2 regions of the Bacillus cereus group sp. Bce041 genome follow, and region 2 is predicted to be linked to the other one. Evidence: riboswitches for the same ligand, from Rfam matches in the RefSeq annotation. Region 2 holds a riboswitch; the other holds the start of a gene.

Region 1 (17,272 bases), 960 kb from region 2:
CTAGTTATTTCCGTAAACTTCTAGGATTCTAAATTTTTCTGCTTTAGAACCTAGATTTGCTGTTCTGTCTGAATTTTCGGCATTGTATACTAAAATCCCTATTTTGATAGTGTTAATGTGTAAAATAATTATGAATATTCAATGAGAGAGGGATTACATATGGAGAACAATTTAGATAGAATCAGAGATCAACGTCTAAAAAATCGGGTAGTTACACCTGAAGAAGCAGCTTCCTGGATTCAAAGTGGAATGACTTTAGGCTTAAGTGGGTTTACACGTGCAGGTGATGTAAAAGCAGTCCCATTTGCGCTTGTAAACCGAGTTAAGAATGATGAATCTTTTAAAGTAAATGTTTATACTGGGGCTTCTTTAGGATCGGATGTAGACAAATTATTTGCTGAGGCAGGAATTTTAGGGAAAAGATTACCTTTCCAAGCTGACGCGACTATGCGAAAAGGAATTAATAACGGAGACTTTTTATTTGTGGATCAACACTTGTCTCATACAGCAGAGTTACTCCGTGCTGACGTTCTGGATATAGATTTCGCTATTTTGGAAGCGGTTGCGATTACAGAGGACGGAATGATTATTCCAACCACTTCAATTGGAAATTCCTTAGCGTTTTCCTTAAATGCTAAGTCTATTATTATTGAAATGAATATGGCTCAATCCGCGCAATTAGAGGGGCTACATGATCTATATGAACCAGGTAAACAAGGGGAGAGGCTTCCAATTCCGCTTGTGAAAACAGATGACCGAATTGGAACAATCGGTATTCCAATTGATCCTGAAAAAGTAAAGGGAATTGTGTTTACGAATCAATTGGATTCGCCATCGACAATTGTTCCTCCGGATGAAGAAACTGTTATTATGGCACAGCATTTAATAGAATTCCTTCGAGAAGAAGTCAAAGTAGGCCGATTAACAAATCGTTTAGCGCCGTTACAATCAGGAATTGGTTCAGTGGCTAACGCCGTATTGCATGGAATGTTAGATTCAGAATTTGAAGATTTAGAAGTATATTCCGAGGTTTTACAAGATGCAGTTTTTGATCTTATGGATGCTGGAAAAGTCAATTTTGCTTCTTGTTGTTCTATCACGCTTTCTGAAGAGAAAATGCAACAAGTATTTTCTAACTTTGAAAAATATCGTGACAAATTAATGATGCGTCCACAAGAGATTTCCAATCATCCTGAAATTATTCGTCGCCTTGGATTAATCTCAATTAATACTGCATTAGAATTAGATATATACGGAAATGTTAACTCTACTCACGTTTTAGGTACAAAAATGATGAATGGTATTGGTGGGTCTGGCGATTTTGCAAGAAATGCTCGCCTAGCTATCTTTGTTACTAAATCGATTGCGAAAGGTGGTAACATTTCAAGTATCGTTCCTTTCGTTTCTCATGTAGACCATACTGAACATGATGTAGATGTTATCGTCACTGAACAGGGATATGCCGACTTAAGGGGACTTGCGCCAAGAGAAAGAGTGGAACTTATTATTGAGAATTGCGCACATCCAATGTATCGTGAACAGCTACGAGCTTATTACGAAGAAGCAAAAATAAGAGGTGGACAAACTCCTCATATTTTAGAAAAAGCTTTTTCTTGGCATACGAACTATGCTAAAAATGGAACAATGCTTGAAGCGGTAGTAGAAACTGTATAGGTTTGTATCGTACGAAATAGTAAAACGAATGAGTGAGCTTGAAGATTAAATTTTAGAAAAAGAGAACGCCAACTTTTAGGGATGGCGTTCTTTTTCTTTAAAAAAATTGTTGAAAGTCGTACTGATTATAATAAAGATTCATAAAATTAATTTCTATTTTATGGAAATTAAAGGTTTTTTTGAAGTGCTTTCCGAATCAATTTAGTAGTGTACATATTGAAAGTGAGGAAAAAGAATCATGAAGATAAGAGAAGCATTATTAAGTGAAGCAAATGAATTAAGTGAAGCAAATGAATTAAGTGAACTCGCACTACATTCAAAAGCAACGTGGAATTATAGTGAAGAATTCATACTTGCTTGTAAGGAAGATTTAACAATTACGGAAGAGTACATAAAAAATAATTTTGTATATGTTTTAGTAAACGATAATGCGAAGATTGGTTTTTTCTCATTTTTACGTAATGATAAAGCTCTCGATTTCTTGTACATTCATCCTCATTACAAAGGAAAAGGTTACGGGAAAATACTTTGGGAGTATGTAATAGAAAAAGCCAATGAACTAGGATTAAAAAGTTTTACAATTGATAGTGATCCGAATGCAAAAGGATATTACTTGAAAATGGGAGCACAGTTAATAGGAGAGACACCATCAACTGTCTTTAAGGGTCGTGTACTGCCTCTTTTGAAATATGATGTGTAAAACTATTAATAGTAGGGGAAGATTAGAATGGATGATGTAAAGGAAAAAAGAATATATGAAGCACTAATAAAATCGTGGTCGATTGAAACGAGTTCAAAGTGGACAATTGAAAACCCAGCAAAGGGACAATGTGGTGTTACAGCTCTTGTCGTTCAAGACATATACGGAGGAGAAATTAAAAAGACAAAAGTAAGAGAGGTATGGCACTTTTATAACTTTATAGATGGGCAGAGATTTGATTTTACAGAGACTCAATTCAATGGGAAATTGAATTATATGGATGAAAAGTCAAATCGGGAAGAAGCATTTGCAGATACAAATGAAAAGCAATATAACATTTTGAAGGGAAAAATAACGAAAGAATTAAAATTATCTTTTGACTCTTAATCTTTAATAAGTTACTATAATGGTGGTAACTTATTAAAGGGAACTTCATAGAGTTGAAAGGGGAAATACTTTTGAAAACAACTTATGTAAACGCTACAATTGTAACGATGAATGAACAAAACGAAGTGATAGAAAATGGATATATCATTGTAGAGAATGATCAAATTATAGATGTAAAGAGCGGAGAATTCGCTAATGAATTTGAAGTAGATGAAGTAATTGACATGAAAGGAAAGTGGGTTTTACCAGGGCTTGTAAATACACATACACACGTTGTAATGAGTCTCCTAAGAGGTATTGGAGATGATATGTTATTACAGCCATGGCTTGAGACGAGAATTTGGCCACTGGAAAGTCAATTTACTCCCCAAATTGCGGTCGCTAGTACGGAATTAGGATTACTTGAGATGGTGAAAAGTGGTACAACATCATTCTCTGACATGTTTAATCCAATTGGAGTAGATCAAGACGCAATTATGGAAACGGTATCAAGGAGCGGGATGCGAGCTGCTGTTTCAAGGACTTTATTTAGCTTCGGAACGAAAGACGATGAAAAGAAAGCGATTGAAGAAGCTGAGAAATATGTGAAGCGTTACTATAACGAAAGTGGCATGTTAACTACGATGGTTGCACCACATAGTCCATATACATGTAGTACAGAATTGTTAGAAGAGTGCGCACGGATTGCAGTAGAGAATCAAACGATGGTTCATATCCATCTTTCTGAAACAGAGCGTGAAGTACGTGATATTGAAGCACAGTATGGAAAACGTCCAGTAGAATATGCAGCGAGCTGCGGATTGTTTAAACGCCCAACAGTTATTGCACACGGTGTAGTATTAAATGACGATGAGCGTGCATTTTTAGCAGAACATGATGTTCGAGTAGCACATAACCCAAATAGTAATTTAAAACTAGGTTCTGGTATAGCGAATGTAAAAGCGATGCTAGAAGCAGGAATAAAAGTAGGAATTGCAACAGATAGTGTTGCATCTAACAATAATTTAGACATGTTTGAAGAAATGCGCATAGCGACTTTACTACAAAAAGGTATTCACCAAGATGCAACAGCTTTACCAGTTGAAACAGCTCTTACACTTGCGACAAAAGGAGCTGCTGAAGTAATCGGCATGAAACAAACCGGGTCACTAGAAGCTGGTAAGTGTGCTGATTTTATTACGATTGACCCGTCTAACAAGCCGCATCTACAACCAGCAGATGAAGTGTTATCACACCTTGTATATGCTGCGAGTGGTAAAGATATAAGCGATGTAATTATTAACGGAAAACGTGTCGTTTGGAATGGTGAATGTAAAACGTTAGATGAAGAGCGTATTATATTTGAAGCACGTCGTTATAAACGAGGTCTGCAAAGATAGATAATTATGTGGCAGTTGAAAAAGCTATCCTTTTAAAAGGATAGCTTTTTTCTTGAACGAATAAATATTCAAAAGAATGTCGCATCTTTCTGTTAGTATTTCTGCTATAATATATTACGCTTTATAATATTTTATATTTAAGGAGAACAACTCATGAAGCGAAAAAAGAGCCATTTAATGGTAATGGCACTTGTTACATCTTTATTATTAACAGCTTGTAATAATAAAGCGAATAAAAGTGATACAGAGGTTAAAAAACAAGTGTTAAATGTAACAGTATCAGAAGAAATTCCTTCTCTGGACACTGTGAAAACAACAGATGGTACATCAGCCCACATTATGCAGAATATATTTGAAGGGTTATATGTATTAAACGATCAAGATCAGCCTACTCCAGCCATAGCAAAATCGTTTAAAAGAAGTGAAGATGGTAAGAAATATACATTTGACTTGCGTAAAGATGCAAAATGGTCAAATGGGGATAATGTAACAGCAAATGATTTTACATTTGCTTGGAAACGTGCAATTAACCCTGAAACAGCCTCTCAATATGCGTCCATGCTCTTTTATGTAAAAAATGCGAAAGAGATCAATAAGGGAACAATGCCTCTTGATGCACTTGGGGTTAAAGCGATAAATAATTATACGTTAGAAGTTGAACTCGAACAGTCAATTCCGTATTTTTTACAGTTGTTAGCACTACCTATATACTTACCACAGCATGAATCATTTTTGAAAGAACAAGGAAACAATTATGCATTGGAACCTAGTAATCTCATATATAACGGTCCATTTGTATTAGAAAAATGGAAGCATGAACAAGAGTTTCAATTAAAGAAGAATGCTACATATTGGGATCGAAAGAAAGTGAAATTAGACGAAATAAACTTTCATATCGTAAAGGATACAATGACAGCTGTAAATTTATATGAAGCTGGAGATTTAGATCGAGTACCTATTAATTCGCAAGTTGTAGACAAGTATAAAGGGAATAAGGAATTACATATGTCGAGTGATCCTGGAATTGCTATGCTTCGTTTTAATGAAAAAAATACCGCGTTAGCAAATAAAAAGGTGCGTCAATCTATTTCATTAGCGTTAAATAAAGATGATTTCGTTGCTCACTTTATTAATAACGGAGCAAAACCTGCAAGTGGACTTGTACCAGTTGGTCATGTAAATGAAGTGACTGGTAAAGATTTTAGAAAAGAAAATGGAGATATTTCCTCATATGATTTGCAAAATGCAAAAAAACTTTGGGAAGAAGCGAAAAAAGAGCTTGGGGTAGAACAAGTAAACCTAGAGTTCTTAACGTTCGAACAAGATAATGCAATACGTATGGCAGAATATATAAAAGGTGATTTAGAGAAGAATTTGCAAGGGTTAACGATACAAATTAAACAACAGCCATTTAAGCAAAAATTACAGTTAGAACAAATAGGTGATTACGATATAACTATGGCAAATTGGGGACCTGACTATAAAGACCCAATTAGTTATTTAGAGTTATTTACGACAGGGAATCCGAATAATAAAATGAATTATTCTAATGTTCGTTACGATGAATTAATAAAGAAAGCGAAAACGGATTTTGTACTAGATACGGAAAATCGATGGAAAGCGTTGCGAGAAGCCGAGCAGGTATTATTAGAAGATGCTGCGGTGGCGCCGCTTTATCATATTGGCTCAGCATATGTACAAAAGGATTATGTAAAAGGAATTGAAAAGCATCAATTTGGTGGTATTTATACTTATAAGAATGCTTATATTGCTAATGAATAAATACAAAAAACCTTACTTTTTAAAAGTAAGGTTTTTTACACATGAATTCTATTAAACCGATTTTAATAAAGCGTAAAAATTCGTATCATATGGGATATCATCTTGATACATATAATTTTTTAGAACTCCTTCTTTTTCAAAACCTAGTTTTAATAGCACTTTATTGGAAGCTTCATTTTCAAGAAATACAATTGCCCCAATCCGCTTTAAATGAATCGTATGGAAACCGTATGATATAACCTCAGAAACAGCTTCAGTCGCATATCCTTTTCCCCAGTGTTCAGGCAAAAAGGCATAACTTATATTGGCTCGTTTATGCTCAGAAGACCAATCGTGAAAACCAATGGTACCGATGAGTTCTTTCTTGTCTTTTAATTCGATTCCCCATTTTATACCGTTTCTTGCATTGTAACTCAACTTAAAGTTATGAATGATTTGTTTCACTTGATCAACATCTTGTAACGGTTTTTGGCCATAATAGCGCAGTACATTAGTATTAGAAAAGCATTGTAGTATACGCGGTGCATCTTCTTCGGTAAGTTCTCTTAAAATAAGTCTTTCAGTTTTTAATAAAGGAAACATATTTTCGCTCCTTTTCACATGAAAATAGAATGTATTTGTTATTATATAATTTAATCTGAAAATAAAGATTATTCAAGGTGTAAGGGTAGATTTGATTTATGATAAACTTAGATGTGGAATATATTTCAAAAAAGAGGTTTGGAAATGGAAAAAAATTCGATATTAATTGTAGATGACGATAAAGATATTATTCAATTTATTAATGTGAATTTAAAACAAGAAGGTTTTAAAGTTTTTAGTGCTCATAACGGAGAAGAGGCTTTAGAAATAATAAATAATAACAGTATTCAACTTGCTATTTTGGATATTATGATGCCTCAAATGGATGGTATAGAACTTTGTAGAAGGATTAGAGAGAAACATAGTTTACCAATTATGTTTTTAAGCGCGAAATCATCGGATGTAGATAAGGTAATTGGATTTAGTACTGGGGCAGATGATTATATTGTGAAGCCGTTCAGTACAATTGAATTTATCGCAAGAGTGAAAGCTCAATTAAGAAGGTATACATATTTCAATCAAAATGCTCCCCAAGTAATGGAAAAGAAAATAAATATTAGAGGTTTAGAAATAGATGAAGTGTCGAGAACAGTAATGTTATATGGAGAAAGAATCAATCTTACGAAAACTGAATATGATATTTTACACTTAATGGCAGCTGCAAGGAATCGTGTGTTCACAATTGAAGAAATATATGAGAGCGTTTGGAACGAAAGAGCCTATGAAAGTAATAATACAGTAATGGTTCATATTGCAAGATTGAGAAATAAAATTGAAGAGAATCCAAAAGAACCGAAGTTTATTCAAAATGTTTGGGGAGTCGGATATAAAATTGAAGATTAAATCATTACAAGGCATTAGAGCTAAGTTTTTTATCGCATTCATATGTAGCATCTTGTTAGCGACTGTAAGTATAATAGTGTTTCAAATTTTAGTTGGAAATATATATAGTCAGGTTAATGTTTTAGAGGAAAAATATTCATTTTTATATTTTATAGTTTTTTTGATTTTTACTACAACATACTTTGCATGTATGACAAAAACACTGATGAAAAGGTTGTCTCAAATTAACAAGAACCTGAAGGAAATAAGTGACGGTAATTTTGAAATACATATACCTATTTTGAAAAATGACGAGATTGGTGAACTAGCGGCAAATGTTAATAGAATGGCGAAAAGCTTAAAAGAGTCTATCGAGAATGAAAAAAAATCACAGGAAATGAAAAATGAAATGATTAGTAATATTTCTCATGATTTACGAACGCCAGTAACATCTTTAATCGGTTATGCGGACCTGTTAGGAAATAAACTTCATTCGAATGGAGAGGAATGTGAACAGTATGTAAGTATATTAAAGCGAAAAAGTTATGAATTAAAACATCAAATAGATGATTTATTAGAATACTGTCAAATAAATTATAGAGAGATTGAATTACATAAAGATGAAGTAGATATGAAAGCATTAATTGAACAAATCATGATTGACTTTGTACCACAATTAGATGATGCTAATATGAGCTTTTATATTAAAAGTGATGAAGTGCTGCATGTAGAAGTTGATGTAGCACTTATAGTGAGACTATTTGAAAATGTAATAGGTAATAGTATTATGTATGGAAAAGATGGAAAGGAAATTGCAATTGAAATTTCCAATAAAACAATGAATGTTGAAGTAGAAATTAAAAATTTTGGACAATGCATTCCGAAAGAGGACCTTCCTTACGTTTTTGAGAAATTTTATCGTAGTGAAAAATCACGTAGTTCTCATACGGGCGGGAAAGGAATAGGACTTGCAATTTCAAAAAGTATAGCCGATCTCCATCAAGGGGATATCACTGTACGTAGTAACGATAAAGAAACAGTTTTTACTGTGAAATTACCGCAGTATAAAAAAGTAAGAAAGTCGTAAGTATTTCTTTTATATGTCGTAATTTTTACTTTGTATCATTGAGAAAAAGGATATGAGAGTAGGGACGCGACATGTGGAAGGCATTTTTATTAGTAATTATAGTTTCTTTTTTAATTATAAGTTGGATCTTAGTTTATGTAGCTAATGGTGTTACATCAGTTTTTGTTTGGTGGAGTATACAGGCTTTTAGTTTTATTTCAGTTTTCCTCTTGGTAGGATCAGTAATAATATTTTTTTGGAAAGGCATTTTTAGAAAGCGGATAGATAGAACGCTATTTTTAATCATTCTGTTTTCTATCATTGGAGCTTGGCCTGTCGGTTGGTTTGCTAATATAGGTAGAATTGCTTATCCAGCAGATATACAATCTATGAGTCCTAAAGCAGTAGTTCGTTTTCCTTTGAATGAGCGAGCATTAATAGGTTGGGGTGGTGATCGGTTAGAAATGAACTATCACGTTATAAAACCAAATGAAAGGTGGGCATATGATATTCTCATTCCACCTGCTGAAGTGAAAAGTAGTAAGTTAGAGGATTACGGAATATATGGAGCGAAAGTAATGGCACCAGCTTCTGGGACGGTTGTATCAATTAATAATAATGAACAAGATTTAGTTCCGGGATCGGATAATTTTCAGTCAATGGCTGGGAATCATATTTATTTACGACTAGATGAAACGGGCACATTTTTAATTCTTGCCCATTTAAAGAAAGGATCAATTAATGTGAGAGAAGGACAACATGTAAATGAAGGAGAATTTCTTGCTCAAGTCGGTAACTCAGGAAGTTCAAGTGAGCCGCATTTACATATTCATCATCAAAGGCAAGATCCGTCCAAGGTAAGTATGTTTTTTGCGGAAGGATTGCCACTTTACTTTCGAACTGAAAATGGTGTCATGATGCCGGAAAGAGGGACATACACAAGTGGTAACTAGAAGAAAATCATTTCATCCAAAAAGGGTACTCCAAATTAAAATTGGAATACCCTTTTTTCATTACCCTACAAATGTTTGATACAGTAAGAAGATATTTAAAACGATAACGAGTGCTGCAATTATCCAAGCGATAAATGTTGTTATACGGTGGTTAACGAGTGCACCCATAATCTTTTTGTTACTTGTAAACATAATAAGTGGCACTAGTGCAAATGCAATACCGAATGATAAGACGACTTGGCTCATGACTAGAGCGTAAGTTGGATTTACACCTAAAGCGATAATAACTAATGGTGGAATCATTGTAATAAATCGGCGTAAGTATAACGGAATATGCATGCGAATGAAACCTTGCATAATAATATCACCCGACATTGTACCGACAGAAGAGCTAGATAGTCCTGCTGATAAGAGCCCAATTCCAAACAAAGCAGCTGATACAGGACCTACTAAGTTGGTAAATTGAGTGTAAGCAACATCTAAATCTTCAACGTGCAAGCCGTTTTTAAAGAATAGTGCAGCAGCAACAATTAACATACTTGCATTAATTGCTCCAGCAATAACCATTGCAATAATAATATCGATAAATTCGAAACGAAAAATCTTTTTCTTTTGTTCGTCAGTTGTTCCGACCACACGGCGTTGTGTTAATGCAGAATGCAAGTATATTGCATGCGGCATAACTGTCGCACCTAAAATCCCTGCTGCAAGTAATATACTGTCTACACCTTGGAATTTTGGAATAAATAGTCCTGAAAGAAGGGGACTTAATTCTGGTTTTGCATAAAAAACTTGAATCCCAAAAGCAATTACTACAATGAAAATCATTCCTGTAATAATAGCTTCTAGTGGACGAAATCCTCTACGTTGAAATTCAAGGATAATAAATGATCCGGCTGCTGTAATTAAAGCGGCAGGTAGCATCGGGATTCCAAATAGTAAGTAAAGCCCCAATGCAGCTCCAATAAATTCCGCTAAATCTGTAGCCATAATAACTAGTTCACCTTGTATCCATAAACCGATAGACACAGGCTTTGGAAAGTTTTCACGAGCTATTTCGGGTAAATTGTTTCCTGTAGCAATTCCTAATTTAGCTGATAAAGTTTGGATTAATACAGCCATTAAGTTAGAGGCGAGTATAACCCATAATAGTAAATATCCATATTGTGAACCAGCTGCGATATTTGTAGCAAAGTTGCCAGGATCAATATAAGCAACGGACGCTATAAAAGCGGGTCCTAAAAATGGTAACAGTCTTTTCCAGCCTTTTGTTTCTCCACTTAAAGCTAAGTGAGCTGATTGTACGGTTGTACTTTCAGAAGGGAGATGTTCATCTTTTGTTATATCTTTATTCATAGTAGTTTTCCCCTTTAAAATGTTAACTTGATGAAATTATTGTATTTATTCTTACTCATTATTTCAATACATTTAGATATGTTATATGATAATTTCATTTGAACACGAAAGTTTCCTTAATGCAAATTATATGCCTTTATGCAATGGATGGTGTGATAACGTAAAATAAATTGGGAGTTTATGGTGTGATGACGTGGGGAAACATAATAAATTAAAGGGTCAATTTTGAAATTTATGTGAACATAAAGCCGATAATCCAGCATATTAATTGATGGAATTGCATTTGTATGATATATAATATATTGGGATTACAACATAACCATAGTGTTTTGATGTGTAATCTTGTTTTTTATTTTTGTTAACTGATAGAAAATAGTATAAAGAAAAGAAAATGGGATTCATTTTCTTATTATATATGTTTTGATATGAACGTTAACTTATACATGATTTTAAAAATTAGATAGGTGGTAGAAATACATTGGCAACTACAAAACCATACAGAGTATTACTATATTACATGTACACAACAATTGAAAACCCAGAAGAATTCGCGGCAGAGCATTTAGAATTTTGTAATTCACTTGAATTAAAAGGAAGAATTCTTGTAGCGAAAGAAGGTATTAACGGAACTTGTTCTGGAACTGTAGAACAAACAGAGAAATACATGGAAGCAATGAACAATGATCCACGTTTTGACGGTATCGTATTTAAAATAGATGAAGCTGATGGTCATGCATTCAAGAAAATGCACGTGCGTCCTCGTCCAGAGTTAGTTACACTTCGTCTAGAAGATGACATTAACCCACACGAAATAACTGGGAAGTATTTAGAGCCAAAAGATTTTTATGAAGCAATGAAACAAGAAGATACAGTTATCATTGATGCACGAAATGATTATGAGTTTGATTTAGGTCACTTCAAAGGTGCGATTAAACCTGATATCGAATCATTCCGTGAATTACCAGATTGGATTCGTGAAAATAAAGAAGTACTTGAAGGTAAAAAGATTTTAACTTATTGTACAGGCGGAATTCGTTGTGAGAAGTTTTCTGGTTGGTTAGTTCGTGAAGGCTATGAAGATGTAAGTCAGCTTCACGGCGGAATTGTAACGTACGGAAAAGACCCAGAGGTACAAGGTGAGCTTTGGGATGGACAATGTTACGTGTTCGATGAGCGTATTGCTGTACCAGTAAACCAAAAAGAACATGTTATCGTTGGTAAAGACCACTTTACAGGTGAACCTTGTGAGCGCTATGTAAACTGTTCAAATCCAGAATGTAATAAGAAAATTTTATGTTCTGAAGAAAACGAAGCGAAATATTTACGTGCATGTTCTCATGAATGTCGTGTAAGTCCACGTAACCGCTACGTAATACAACATGAATTAACGGAAGAGCAAGTAGCTGCTGCATTAGAGCAAATCGAAGCAGGGAAGTAAACTGAATTCGTATAATAAAAGGGGTACTCCAAGTTTTATTTTGGAGCACCCTTTTTTTATTATCCGGTCCTGTCATTTGTCGGTAAGTCGATATATTAAAAAAATCGCTGATATATTTCGAGTTGCGCCGATATAATCGGAAAATCGCTCATAAAAATTTCACTTAATGCAGCGCGCCAAGAATTTGAAAATAACCTTTTTTAATTTTTATCTTCTTTCTCTTTAACGGCAGAAAGTACAGTTTGTTTTACCCAAGCTTTTCTTCGTTTATGCTGTAGACCCCATTGGTATAAACTTTGGGCTCCTAAAATAAGTGAAATGACAATGCCGCTAATCGCAATTAATAGAGCGAAAAATTCAAGAGGTGACGATATTTTGTTTGAATCGGTGTTTCTGAAAAGGTCAATCATAGTAAACCCTAACATTTGGCCCACTACAGAGTAGAGCGTTAAAATTAATAATAAGAGGCTATCTTTTTTAGAGGCGACATTTTCTTGATATTTAAACAAACTATCAAGATTTTGTTTCGCGTTCGAGTATAGAACCTCAATATTAAAAAGTTTTCTTAAACGAAAGAAAATATCTTCACTTTGTGATTGGGATACTAATTCTAAAGAAAAATAATTAGCAGTGAACGAATTGATCGAATAAATTAATTTCTCTATTTCATTAGTATCTTGTTCAATGTTTAGCTCAGCATAGGCGTTAGCCATTTTTAATAAAACAATTTTATGGAATAGGTTTAATAATAAAGCGTAATAAAATTCTCCGTACATTTGACTAGCAAGTTTAGCGATTTTACGTTCTCCTTCATTTGTTACACATGTAAAAATATGTTCTTCCATTATGAAATAACGATTTGGAGTCCATCTCTGGTAAGCGTGTTTTTTTAAATAGTCATGAATGTAAGGAAGGTTATTTGCGCTCACATATGGCTTACCATCACTTGTTAATCCGGAAAGACTAGAAGTACGATAAACATCCACTTCATTAAGCTCCATACCTTCTTTTAGTGACAATAAAGTTTGGACGTACATTCTTTGGTCTTCGAAGAAAGGGAAGGTTTGAAAGTATGAACTTCTTAATCTCTTCTTTTCAAAGAAATCAGTTACACCATGAAATAAATAACCAAAAATGAATTTTTCAACTTGGGAATACTTTTTTCCGTTACATTCAATACAAATAGTCTCATTTGTATCATTTTTAGTTTCAAGTACACGGAAGCGAGCAGCGAATTCGATTGCTTCAGATAAAGTCATGTTTGGAGCAGTGTTTACTTCTGTTCGAATTGTTAAGAAGCCAAGTTCATAAGGACAAAGTGTGACATCAATAGAGTGTATCTTGAATGGAATTGAAATAAGGTTTGTTGTTAAATGTCCAGTTAAGTTAAGGTCCTTTGAATAACGTTGCAAGCCCTTTTGATGCTCTGAGTGAGGAAAGAGAATTTTATTTGTAAATGAAAGATAGTATGCTTCCATATTTTGATGTGAAACTTTAAACTCCCCATAATATGTATTTTCATCATCGAGATGATCGAGCCGAAAAGGACGAAAATCGTTTTTTTGTAAGAAAGGGAACATCTCTTGTTCATATCCAGCTTTAAACGAAAACGGGAATATAAATTGAAATATAGCTGTTGCTACACCTTTTTCCTCAATTGATTGTATTGCCTCCATCTACATTGTGTCCTTTCCATATATGCTATAGAAACAACATGCCCAAATTTATTTGAAAATAACCACTCTTTTATACTCAATTGAGAGTGAAAATTCAGCTTATTTAGCAGGGAACATGTATAATGTTATGTATACTAAAAGTTATAAAATTGTATTTTGAAAAGGGGGATGCTGTATGCGGATTTTAGTATTAGGCGCTGGTGGAGTCGGAGGATTTTTTGGTGGCAGATTAGTCGAGAAGGGAGAAGATGTCACGTTTCTTGTTCGTAGTAAACGGAAAAAACAATTAGAGGAAAGAGGACTTGTAATCCGAAGTGTTAACGGGGATTTTTCCTTCCGACCGAAATTAATAACGAAAGAAGAGCGAACTTCTCCATTTGATGTTATTTTATTTTCAACAAAAGCGTATCACTTAAACGAGGCAATTCAAGATTTGAAGCCGTTTGTTGGCGAAAATACTGTAATCATTCCATTGTTAAATGGTATCGCTCATTTATCGCTATTACAAAAAGAATTCGGCGAAGAAAAAGTAATTGGCGGTTTATGCTTTATCGAGACGACGTTAAACGATCAAGGAGAAATTGTACAAACCAGCGCTGCCAACAGACTTGTGTTTGGAGAAATTAAGTCTCAAAATTCAGAGAGAGTAAAGCATATTTCTAAAGCATTTTCAGGTACGAAATCTAGTTTTGTTTTAAGTGAAAATATTACGCAAGATATGTGGCATAAATATTTATTTATTACTGTAATGTCAGGTGTGACAACGTTAATGCGTGCACCAATTGGACCAATCCGTGAAAGTGAAGGCGGCCGTGATTTTATCCGTAATGTGTTTGAGGAATCTGTACAAATCATGAGAGTATTAGGAGCTCCAGTAAAGGCTAATATTGCCCAGGAACATATGAAAACGATTGATAAAATTTCGTATGATATGAAGTCATCAATGCAACGTGATATGGAAAAGGGTTCGTTTATTGAAGGGAAGCACTTGCAAGGATATTTACTGGATGTAGCAGAGAAATTTTCTATAGCGGCACCATTATTAGAATCTATATATCAAAATTTAAAGGTGTATGAAGAGATGACCTTTAACAAATCTGTAATAGAATTAGATGTATGAAAAAATAAAAAAGATAGCAATATATAAGTGTATTGCTATCTTTTTTATTTTTTTGTATGACAAATTATTTATTTCTTTTCGTTCTATCTGTCAAATTTATTTCCTGTTCACGTTTACCATATAACTGATTAATTTCATTTGCTACTGCATCTAAATATGAATCGGAAAAAATAGGCTTCTTTTCTTTAGACATATGGGTCTCCTTTGCGGATTTTTAATATTCATTATGTATATTTCTCAGCGGATTATGCGCAATCATTTTAATTTTTTTCTTATTAAAAATTTTTGTTTACTTTTTGAAAATAAAGGAGTATTATAATCCACAGTTTCAATTTTCTAAATCGCTGAAACCGCATGGTACGGGGGACCCGTTTTTACGGATTAGTACATAATCCGATGGGGTGAATCCTTGAAAAAGGTAGGGCTACTCATAGGCCCGAATCCGACAGCTAACCTCGTAAGCGTTATATTGAGAAGGAAGGTGGAGCTTGTGCGACAAAAAAAATAATGTCTACAAGTCTATTTCGCTATGGCTTGTAGACATTTTTTGTTTTCTGAAGAAATCGTTTACTGGCTGTAACAAGCAGAAAAGTTCGTACAAAATTATTGGAGAGTGGACAGCATTGGTTTCATCTATTAAAAGATTTTTAATTGGAAGACCGTTAAAATCAACAGAGCTTGGAGAACAAAAGCTTAATAAAACGAAAGCTTTAGCTATTTTATCTTCTGACGCATTGTCATCAGTTGCTTACGGTCCAGAACAAATTTTAATTGCTTTAGCAGGTGTGGGAGCGATCGCTTATTGGTATTCCATTCCGATCGCTGTTGGGGTATTAGTATTATTGACAGCCCTTATTTTATCTTATCGTCAAATTATTTTTGCTTATCCGCATGGCGGGGGAGCGTATGTTGTATCAAAAGAAAATTTAGGGATGAATCCAGGCTTAATTGCTGGAGGATCTTTATTAGTCGACTATATTTTAACTGTTGCGGTAAGTGTATCTGCGGGTACAGATGCGCTAACATCTGCTTTTCCTAGTTTACATGCACATAATGTAATCATTGCGATTATATTTGTTATATTTATTACGATCTTAAATTTAAGAGGAGTAACGGAATCAGCTTCTGTTTTAGCATATCCTGTTTATTTATTTGTTTTAGCCCTATTTATATTAATTGGTGTAGGCATATATAATATTTTGACTGGTCACGTTTCACCAACTTTACACACGCCGATCGGAACGCCGGTTGCGGGTATTAGTTTGTTTTTACTGTTAAGAGCATTTGCATCAGGTAGTTCTGCTTTAACAGGTGTTGAAGCAATTTCAAACGCAATTCCGAACTTTAAAGATCCTGCGCCAAACAATGCTGCAAAAACATTGCTTGCAATGGGTGCATTACTTGCTGTGTTATTTTCAGGAATTGTATTTTTAGCTTATTATTACGGAGTGACGCCGAGTAAAGAAGTAACAGTTGTTTCTCAAATTGCTGAACAAACATTTGGACGTAATTTCATGTACTATTTCATACAAGGTACAACAGCTTTAATATTAATTCTCGCAGCTAATACAGGCTATTCTGCATTTCCTTTATTAGCGGTTAACCTCGCAAAAGATAAATTCATACCGAGAATGTTTACGATTAGAGGAGACCGTCTAGGTTACTCAAACGGTATTATAATACTTGGAGTTGCTTCGATTATTTTAATTGTAGCTTTCCAAGGACAAACAGAACATTTAATTCCGTTATATGCAGTAGGGGTATTTATTCCATTTACACTTTCTCAAACAGGGATGGTATTAAAGTGGCTTCGCGAAAAACCTGAAGGATGGGTTTTAAAATTAACGGTTAATTTAATTGGTGCAGTTATTAGTTTTATCGTAATGAGCATGTTCTTTTTAACTAAATTTGCACAAGTTTGGTCGATTCTTATTTTCTTACCTGCTATTATCTTCTTGTTTCATCGAATTAAGAAGCATTATGATGCAGTGGGTGATCAATTAAGTTTAAAAACTTGTGAACCTCTTATTCCAATTGAGGGGAATGTAATTGTCGTTCCTGTAGCAGGTATGACGCATGTAGTAGAAAATTCATTGAACTATGCGAAATCTCTTTCTGCAGATCAAGTTATCGCTGTATATGTTGCTTTTGACAGAGAAGAGGAAAAGAAATTTGAAGAGAAATGGAAGGTGTGGCAACCTGAAGTAAGGCTTGTTACATTACATTCTCATTATAGAAGTATTATTCAGCCGTTAACGAAGTTCATTGATACAGTGCAATATAAGGCAAGTGAATCGAATTACCGCGTTACGGTCGTTATACCACAGTTCATTCCGA
Region 2 (7,860 bases):
TCGAACTTTATTAACAGGCGGGGAGATATTGCTGTTAGATGAACCATTTAGTGCGTTGGATGCTTTAACGAAGACCTCTTTGCAAGAATGGTTGTTTGAACAATGGCAAGAGTGGGAAAAAACAATTTTATTCATTACTCATGATGTTGAAGAAGCGTTATTTCTTTCAAACCGAGTTTTAGTAGTGGAACAGCAGCCGATAACGACTTTGACTGAACGGACTGTACCGCTTGATCATAACAGAACACGAAAAGATTTATATAAACCGGAAGTATTAGCGCTGAAAGATGAGCTTCTTAGTATGTTACAAAGGCAGGTACTTGTGTGATGAACCGATTGAAAGAATTAGTTCCTGCTATTACACTTTCTAGTATTTTACTAGCTGTGTGGGAAATAGGAGCAAGAATTGTAGATGAGATGTACATTTTACCGTCACCTTCTGCGATTTTAATGAAGATATGGAAACTAAAAGACATATTATTTACAGTTCATTTACCTGCAACGTTATACGTCGTTTTAATAGGTGTTGTTATCTCTATCGTATTAGGTGTAGGGCTAGCGATGTTAATGAATGCGAGTACATGGATGGAGAGAGCATTTTATCCATTATTAGTTGCTTCACAAACGATTCCGATTACTGCGCTTGCTCCGCTATTTGTTTTATGGTTTGGATATACAATTTGGAGTAAGGTTGTTGTCACAGTTTTAATTACGTTTTTCCCAATTGCGGTCAATACGTATGATGGACTGCGTAGTACGAAAAAAGAATGGGAGGAGCTCTTAGTTACATATGGAGCAACAAAAAGAGATATTTTTCTTAAATTAAAGTTGCCGTCTGCTCTTCCTTATTTTTTCTCAGCTTTAAAAATTGCAGTTCCGCTTAGTGTTATCGGAGCAGCAATTGGAGAATGGCTCGGTGCACAAGCTGGGCTTGGATATTTCAGTAAGAGAATGATGACGCAGTTAGATGGAGCTGGCGTATTTGCACCTATTGTATTGTTATCATTATTAGCTATTTTCTTCGTCGTAATTATTTCCATATTAGAAAAGAAATTCATTAGTTGGAGGAAGCATTCATGAAATTTTTAAAGCGCATCTTTGTGTTTACATTATTAATTGCAATAATTGCAGGATGTTCGAGTAATTCAGCATCAGACAAAAGTAAAAAAGAGAAAGAAATAACAGTCATGTTAGATTGGTATCCAAATGCGGTACATAGCTTTATCTATGCAGCAATTGAAAAAGGATACTTTAAAGAAGAAGGTGTAAAGGTAAATATTAAATTCCCTTCTAATCCGACTGATCCATTAACGCTGGCAGCAGCAGGGAAGGTGACAGTTGGCTTGTATTATCAGCCAGATGTTGTTATGGCGAAAGCGAATGAGCAAATTCCAGTGAAATCAATTGGGGCTGTCGTACGTTCACCATTAAATCATGTTGTATCACTGAAATCAGCGGGCATTCAATCACCGAAAGATTTAGAAGGAAAAACAGTAGGATACTCTGGAACACCATTAAGTGAGATGTATTTAAAAACGATGGTAAAAGAAGCTGGTGGTAATCCTGATACAGTGAAAGTAGTAGATGTTGGCTTTGATTTAGTACCAGCATTAATTACGAAGAAAGTAGATGCGGTAACAGGGGCATACATTAACCATGAAGTACCTGTTATGCGTCATGAAGGCCATGAACCAGCGTACTTTAATCCAGCTGATTACGGAGTACCAAACTATCATGAGCTTGTGTTTGTAACAGGTGATAAAACGTTGAAAAAAGATAAAGAGGCGTTGCAAGCTTTCTTACGTGGTACGAAAAAAGGCTATGATTTCATGAAGAAAAACCCAGATGAAGCATTGAATATTTTATTAAATCATCAAGAAAAAGAAAACTTCCCACTTGTGCCAGAAGTTGAAAAGGAAAGTATGAACATTTTATTAGAGAAGATGGAAACGAAAGATGAGCCATTCTTATCAGATTCAAAAGAATCTTGGGAGAAACAAAATAAGTGGCTGAAGGACAAAGGAATGACGAAAGAAACCGTCCCAGCCGATGAATTATTCGAAAATATTTTAAAGTAGGCGAATGAATATGAAAAATGAGCTCCACGTAATCTCAAATGGCCATATGCCATTCGAAGAGTTAGTGAATGTAGCGATGCAAGTTGAGAGTGAGATTGATTATTTGCATATTCGTGAGCGTGAGAAGAGTACGAAGGAATTATATGAAGGTGTGGAAAGTCTATTAATGGAGGGCTTTCCAGCTTCTAAAATTGTCATAAACGATCGAATTGATATTGCAATTTTATTAAATATTCCTCGTGTTCAACTAGGATATCGAAGTACAGATGTAAAGTCAGTGAAAGAAAAGTTTTCGTATTTGCATGTCGGTTATTCTGTGCATTCGCTAGATGAAGCAATAGTAGCTTTTAAAAATGGAGCGGATTCACTCGTTTATGGCCATGTATTTCCGACAGATTGTAAAAAAGGTGTGCCAGCGAGAGGGCTTGAAGAAATTTCAGACATTGCAAGGTGTTTATCTATACCGATTACAGCAATTGGAGGAATTACCCCAGAAAACACAGTGGATGTTCTTACTAACGGTGTAAGCGGTATAGCAGTTATGTCTGGAATTGTAAGTAGTAGTAACCCGTATAGCAAAGCGAAATCTTATAAGGAATCAATAAGAAAGTGGGCGGAAAAACATGTGTGAGAAGTATGATGTAGCGATTATTGGTGGTGGTGTAATTGGTAGTTCAGTTGCACATTTTCTAGCAGAAAGAGGACATAAAGTAGCGATTGTGGAGAAGCAAAGTATTGCATCGGAAGCTTCAAAAGCAGCTGCTGGTTTACTTGGTGTTCAGGCAGAATGGGATGCGTATGATCCGCTATTTGAACTTGCTAGAGAAAGCCGAGCTATATTTCCACAACTTGCAGCAGTTTTACGTGAAAAGACGGGTGTTGATATTGGATATGAAGAAAAAGGAATTTATCGTATTGCTCAAAATGAAGATGAGAAGGAAAGAATTCTTCACATTATGGATTGGCAGCAGAAAACAGGTGAAGATTCTTATTTTCTAACGGGAGACCATGTGCGGGAAAAAGAGCCATATCTATCCGAATCTATTATAGGAGCAGTATATTATCCGAAAGACGGTCATGTTATTGCACCAGAGCTTACGAAAGCATTCGCACATTCTGCAGCGATTTCCGGTGCTGATATATATGAACAGACAGAAGTATTTGATATCCGTATTGAAAATAATAAAGTGACTGGAGTTATTACAAGTGAAGGTATTGTCACATGTGAGAAAGTCGTTATTGCAGGAGGTTCATGGAGCACGAAGTTACTCAGTTATTTTCACCGCGATTGGGGTACATATCCAGTTAAAGGAGAAGTGGTTGCGGTAAGAAGTAGAAAACAACTTTTAAAAGCACCTATTTTTCAAGAAAGATTTTACATTACTCCAAAGCGCGGTGGACGTTACGTAATTGGGGCAACAATGAAGCCACATACGTTCAATAAAACTGTGCAGCCAGAAAGTATAACTTCTATATTAGAGCGTGCTTATACAATATTGCCAGCTTTAAAAGAAGCAGAATGGGAAAGCACGTGGGCAGGATTAAGACCACAATCGAATCATGAAGCTCCTTATATGGGAGAGCATGAAGAAATAAAAGGTTTATATGCTTGCACGGGCCATTATCGAAACGGTATTTTATTAAGTCCTATTTCTGGCCAATATATGGCTGATTTAATAGAAGGAAAGCAAGAGAATCATTTGCTAGATTCATTGCTTTCTAGAAGAGTTTAGAAAGGGGATGGAAGTTTGAATTTAAAAATTAATGGTAACCAAATTGAAGTGCCAGCGAGTGTAAAAACAGTAGCTGAGCTACTTACACATTTAGAGCTAGATAACAGAATTGTTGTAGTAGAGCGTAATAAAGATATTTTACAAAAAGATGATCATACAGATACATCTGTTTTTGATGGAGACCAAATTGAGATTGTAACTTTCGTAGGAGGCGGTTGATTATGTTAAACATTGGACCATTTTCATTTCATTCTAGACTTTTATTAGGAACAGGTAAATTCCCTGATTTTGACGTACAGCAAAAGGCAATTGACGTTTCTGAAGCTGAAATTTTAACGTTTGCAGTACGTCGTATGGATATCTTTGATGCAAAGCAACCTAATTTATTAGAGAAACTTGATGTGAAAAAATATACGTTATTACCAAATACAGCAGGAGCAAAAAACGCTGAAGAGGCTGTTCGTATTGCAAAATTAGCAAAAGCTTCTGGGCTTTGTGACATGATAAAGGTAGAAGTTATTGGTGATGATAGAACGTTATTACCTGATCCGGTAGAAACATTAAAGGCATCTGAAATGTTACTGGAAGAAGGATTTATCGTACTTCCGTATACATCTGATGATGTTGTATTAGCACGTAAATTACAAGAGCTTGGCGTGCATGCGATTATGCCAGGAGCATCTCCAATCGGATCAGGACTTGGTATTGTAAATCCATTAAATTTGAGCTTCATTATTGAACAAGCGACAGTACCAGTTATCGTTGATGCCGGTATTGGTAGCCCAGCTGATGCGGCATTTGCAATGGAATTAGGAGCAGATGGCGTGTTATTAAATACAGCTGTATCAGGAGCAAAAGATCCTATTAAAATGGCACAAGCAATGAAATTAAGTATTGAAGCAGGCCGTTTAGGATTTGAAGCAGGTCGCATTGCACGTAAGCGTTGTGCAACTGCAAGTAGTCCTTTAGAAGGAATGAGCGTAGTTGAATAATCGATATTCTCGCCAAGAACTATTTTTTCCAATTGGAGAAGAAGGACAGCAAAAGATAAGAGAAAAGCATGTGCTTATTATCGGTGCAGGTGCATTAGGTAGTGCAAATGCAGAGATGTTTGTAAGAGCAGGTGTTGGCAAGATAACAATTGTTGACCGTGATTATGTAGATTGGAGTAATTTACAAAGACAACAATTGTATGCAGAGAGCGACGTAAAGAATAATCTTCCAAAAGCTATAGCGGCTAAAAAACGTTTAGAAGAGATTAATAGTGATGTAACAATAGAAGCTCTCGTTCAAGATGTAACAGCTGAAGAGCTAGAAGAACTTGTTATAAATGTTGATGTAATTATTGATGCGACTGATAATTTCGAAACGCGTTTTATTGTAAATGATATATCACAAAAATATTCTATTCCATGGATTTACGGTGCATGTGTAGGTAGTTACGGTCTTTCTTACACAATCCTTCCTAGTAAAACACCATGTTTATCATGTTTATTACAGTCGATTCCGCTTGGCGGGGCAACATGTGATACAGCGGGTATTATATCACCTGCTGTATCTCTTGTCGTTTCTCATCAAGTAACAGAAGCTCTTAAACTGTTAGTAGAAGATTACGAATCACTTCGAGATAGGCTTGTATCGTTTGATATGTGGAAGAATGAGTATTCATGTATGAATGTACAAAAACTTCGCCAGCATAATTGTCCTTCATGCGGAGAGAATGCATTATATCCGTATTTAAATAAAGAAAACACATCAAAAACAGCAGTTTTATGCGGGCGAAATACAGTTCAAATTAGACCACCTCATAAAGATGAAATGAATTTTGAACAATATAAAGAGTTGTTGGAAGGTCGTGTAAATGATTTAAATATAAATCCATATTTACTATCATTTTCTGTTGAAGACAAGAGGTTAGTAGCCTTTAAAGATGGCCGTGTGCTCGTACATGGAACGAAAGATATAAGCGAAGCAAAAACGATTTATCATCGCTATTTTGGATAGAAAAGGATGAGTGGGATGAAAGTGAATAAAGCTTTAACAATTGCAGGGTCTGATAGCGGCGGCGGTGCTGGAATTCAGGCAGATTTAAAAACATTCCAAGAGCTTGGTGTATACGGAATGACGGCTATTACGGCAATTACTGCTCAAAACACGCTTGGCGTTCAAGGGGTATACCCTGTTCCATTAGAAGGTATTACAGAACAGCTGAATTCAATTGGTACGGATGTAACACCAGATGCAGTGAAACTAGGAATGTTATTTAGTAGTGAAATAATTCAAATTGTTGCAGAACAAATTAAAAAGTTTGGCTGGAATAATATTGTGCTAGATCCCGTTATGATTGCAAAAGGCGGTGCATCATTATTACAGCAAGAAGCAGTTCAAGCATTAAAAGAATATTTATTACCAGTAGCAACTGTTATAACACCGAATGTCCCAGAAGCAGAAGTGTTAACTGGGATGGAGATTCATAATGTTGAAGATAGTAAGGAAGCTGCAAAAGTATTGCATGAATTAGGTGCTAAATATGTGCTTATGAAGGGCGGACATGCAGAATATCAAGGGAATGAAGTAATTGATTTCCTCTTTGATGGAGAAAAATTTATTGAGTTTAGAAGCGAGCGAATTCCTTCAAAGCAAACGCATGGAAGTGGGTGTACATTTGCTTCAGCGGTTACAGCAGGACTTGCGAAAGGATACTCAATTGAAGATGCTGTTCAAGAAGCAAAACGATTTATTAGTATAGCAATTGAAGAGCCATTGAATATTGGTAGTGGTCATGGACCGACGAATCATTTTGCGTATAAAGTGAATAGAACGCGTGTATAGATAAGTGAAAAGCCAGTTTTATAACTGGCTTTTTTTCTGTTTACTTTTTCAAAATACAGGAGTAATATATCAGCCAGAATACATTTTTTTGTAAACGCTGAGTCCAATTATATGGAGCGGAGGAACCAATTTGTGCAGTGTCACTAGGGGTGAATCTTTCAAGTTTGAAAGTAGGGCTACTCTCAAAGTCCGAATCCGACAGCTAACTTCGTAAGCGTCTTGAGAGAGGACGGTGCCATGATGGATACATCACTTCATCGATCTGATTAGTATAGGGGAATATCAATCTATGTTTGATTTCTTTTATACTAAGGAGGATGAGGTACATGGAACTAACACTTATTTGTGTTGGAGAAGAAAGTAAGGTAAATAGTTTAAGAGATTTAGTATCATTTCAACATGAGTTAATTATTTTTACAGCAAATGAAGAGATAGCGGCTGAAGTTAGGAATTGTGGGTTTGATTGGACTTATAGCTGCAGTAAGGAGCAGGACTTTACTAGTATTTGTGAGTGTATTAAGAAGGTGATTTTACTAGGGGATGAGCTTCCAATCGTTAGTTTTTTCACAGAACACATTCGCTTTTCTTTTCAAGCACCTATTACTGTTGTTACAAGGAATAAACGATATCCAGCGAGGCTCTATGAAACAATTGGAGCTAAGTTTGTCGTGTTTACAAATTGTGATAATATTTCTTTTTTATTTTTTGAATAGGGCGGGGGAAGAAATGATGAAGGTACTATTACTTGGAGATATAGCAAATCGTTGGGCAGTATCGGTAGAGCGAGTTCAAGAATTGGTTCAGATCGATCCCCTTTTTCCAGGGCCGTATATTATATTACCATCAAAAGATGCTTTGTATTTAGAGGTAGATATTACCGAGTATGAGCAGCTACATGCAGAATTGACACAAGTTTATATTCGCGGGAGAAATTTACGTGCATTTTTACGAGGAGAATAAAGGTTGAATAAAAAAGAGCGAATGCTGAGTGCAACAAGCTATGCACTTCATGTCATTCGCTCTTTTATTTCATATTTAAAAGGTCATTTTTAAGAAAAGAGAAGAGAAATAAAGAAAATAGATGAAATAATAGTAATAATCTTCAATGTAAGCGTTTAAATAAATGTAAATATTATTATTTTCAGTAATTTACTCCTTTACAAGTGAAATATAGAGGAGTATATTTACTCTCATAAATCATTCATAAAATTTCCAAA

The links. Region 2 has a riboswitch for cyclic di-AMP ahead of ACUN13_RS11505 (hypothetical protein). Riboswitches for the same ligand answer to the same signal wherever they lie in the genome.
Region 1: another riboswitch for cyclic di-AMP. It lies ahead of ACUN13_RS06415 (APC family permease); the one in region 2 lies ahead of ACUN13_RS11505 (hypothetical protein).

Annotation. Positions count from the first base shown of each region.
Region 1 is NZ_JBQXON010000002.1:93,195-110,466, reverse strand. Features, by position in the region: gene ACUN13_RS06490 (LytTR family DNA-binding domain-containing protein) at 1-32, shown strand, start outside; gene ACUN13_RS06485 (acetyl-CoA hydrolase/transferase family protein) at 160-1,674, shown strand; gene ACUN13_RS06480 (GNAT family N-acetyltransferase) at 1,913-2,374, shown strand; gene ACUN13_RS06475 (YunG family protein) at 2,402-2,761, shown strand; gene ACUN13_RS06470 (bifunctional S-methyl-5'-thioadenosine deaminase/S-adenosylhomocysteine deaminase) at 2,815-4,140, shown strand; gene ACUN13_RS06465 (peptide ABC transporter substrate-binding protein) at 4,294-5,922, shown strand; gene ACUN13_RS06460 (GNAT family N-acetyltransferase) at 5,974-6,504, opposite strand; gene ACUN13_RS06455 (response regulator transcription factor) at 6,649-7,347, shown strand; gene ACUN13_RS06450 (HAMP domain-containing sensor histidine kinase) at 7,313-8,413, shown strand; gene ACUN13_RS06445 (M23 family metallopeptidase) at 8,485-9,345, shown strand; gene ACUN13_RS06440 (Nramp family divalent metal transporter) at 9,406-10,701, opposite strand; gene trhO (oxygen-dependent tRNA uridine(34) hydroxylase TrhO) at 11,180-12,139, shown strand; gene ACUN13_RS06430 (hypothetical protein) at 12,340-13,815, opposite strand; gene panE (2-dehydropantoate 2-reductase) at 13,991-14,935, shown strand; gene ACUN13_RS06420 (hypothetical protein) at 15,000-15,128, opposite strand; cyclic di-AMP (ydaO/yuaA leader) riboswitch at 15,268-15,414, shown strand; gene ACUN13_RS06415 (APC family permease) at 15,559-17,272, shown strand, end outside.
Region 2 is NZ_JBQXON010000002.1:1,061,678-1,069,537, reverse strand. Features, by position in the region: gene ACUN13_RS11550 (ABC transporter ATP-binding protein) at 1-328, shown strand, start outside; gene ACUN13_RS11545 (ABC transporter permease) at 328-1,080, shown strand; gene ACUN13_RS11540 (ABC transporter substrate-binding protein) at 1,077-2,078, shown strand; gene tenI (thiazole tautomerase TenI) at 2,089-2,709, shown strand; gene thiO (glycine oxidase ThiO) at 2,702-3,811, shown strand; gene thiS (sulfur carrier protein ThiS) at 3,827-4,030, shown strand; gene thiG (thiazole synthase) at 4,033-4,803, shown strand; gene ACUN13_RS11515 (thiazole biosynthesis adenylyltransferase ThiF) at 4,796-5,815, shown strand; gene thiD (bifunctional hydroxymethylpyrimidine kinase/phosphomethylpyrimidine kinase) at 5,831-6,643, shown strand; cyclic di-AMP (ydaO/yuaA leader) riboswitch at 6,729-6,876, shown strand; gene ACUN13_RS11505 (hypothetical protein) at 6,970-7,356, shown strand; gene ACUN13_RS11500 (hypothetical protein) at 7,370-7,603, shown strand.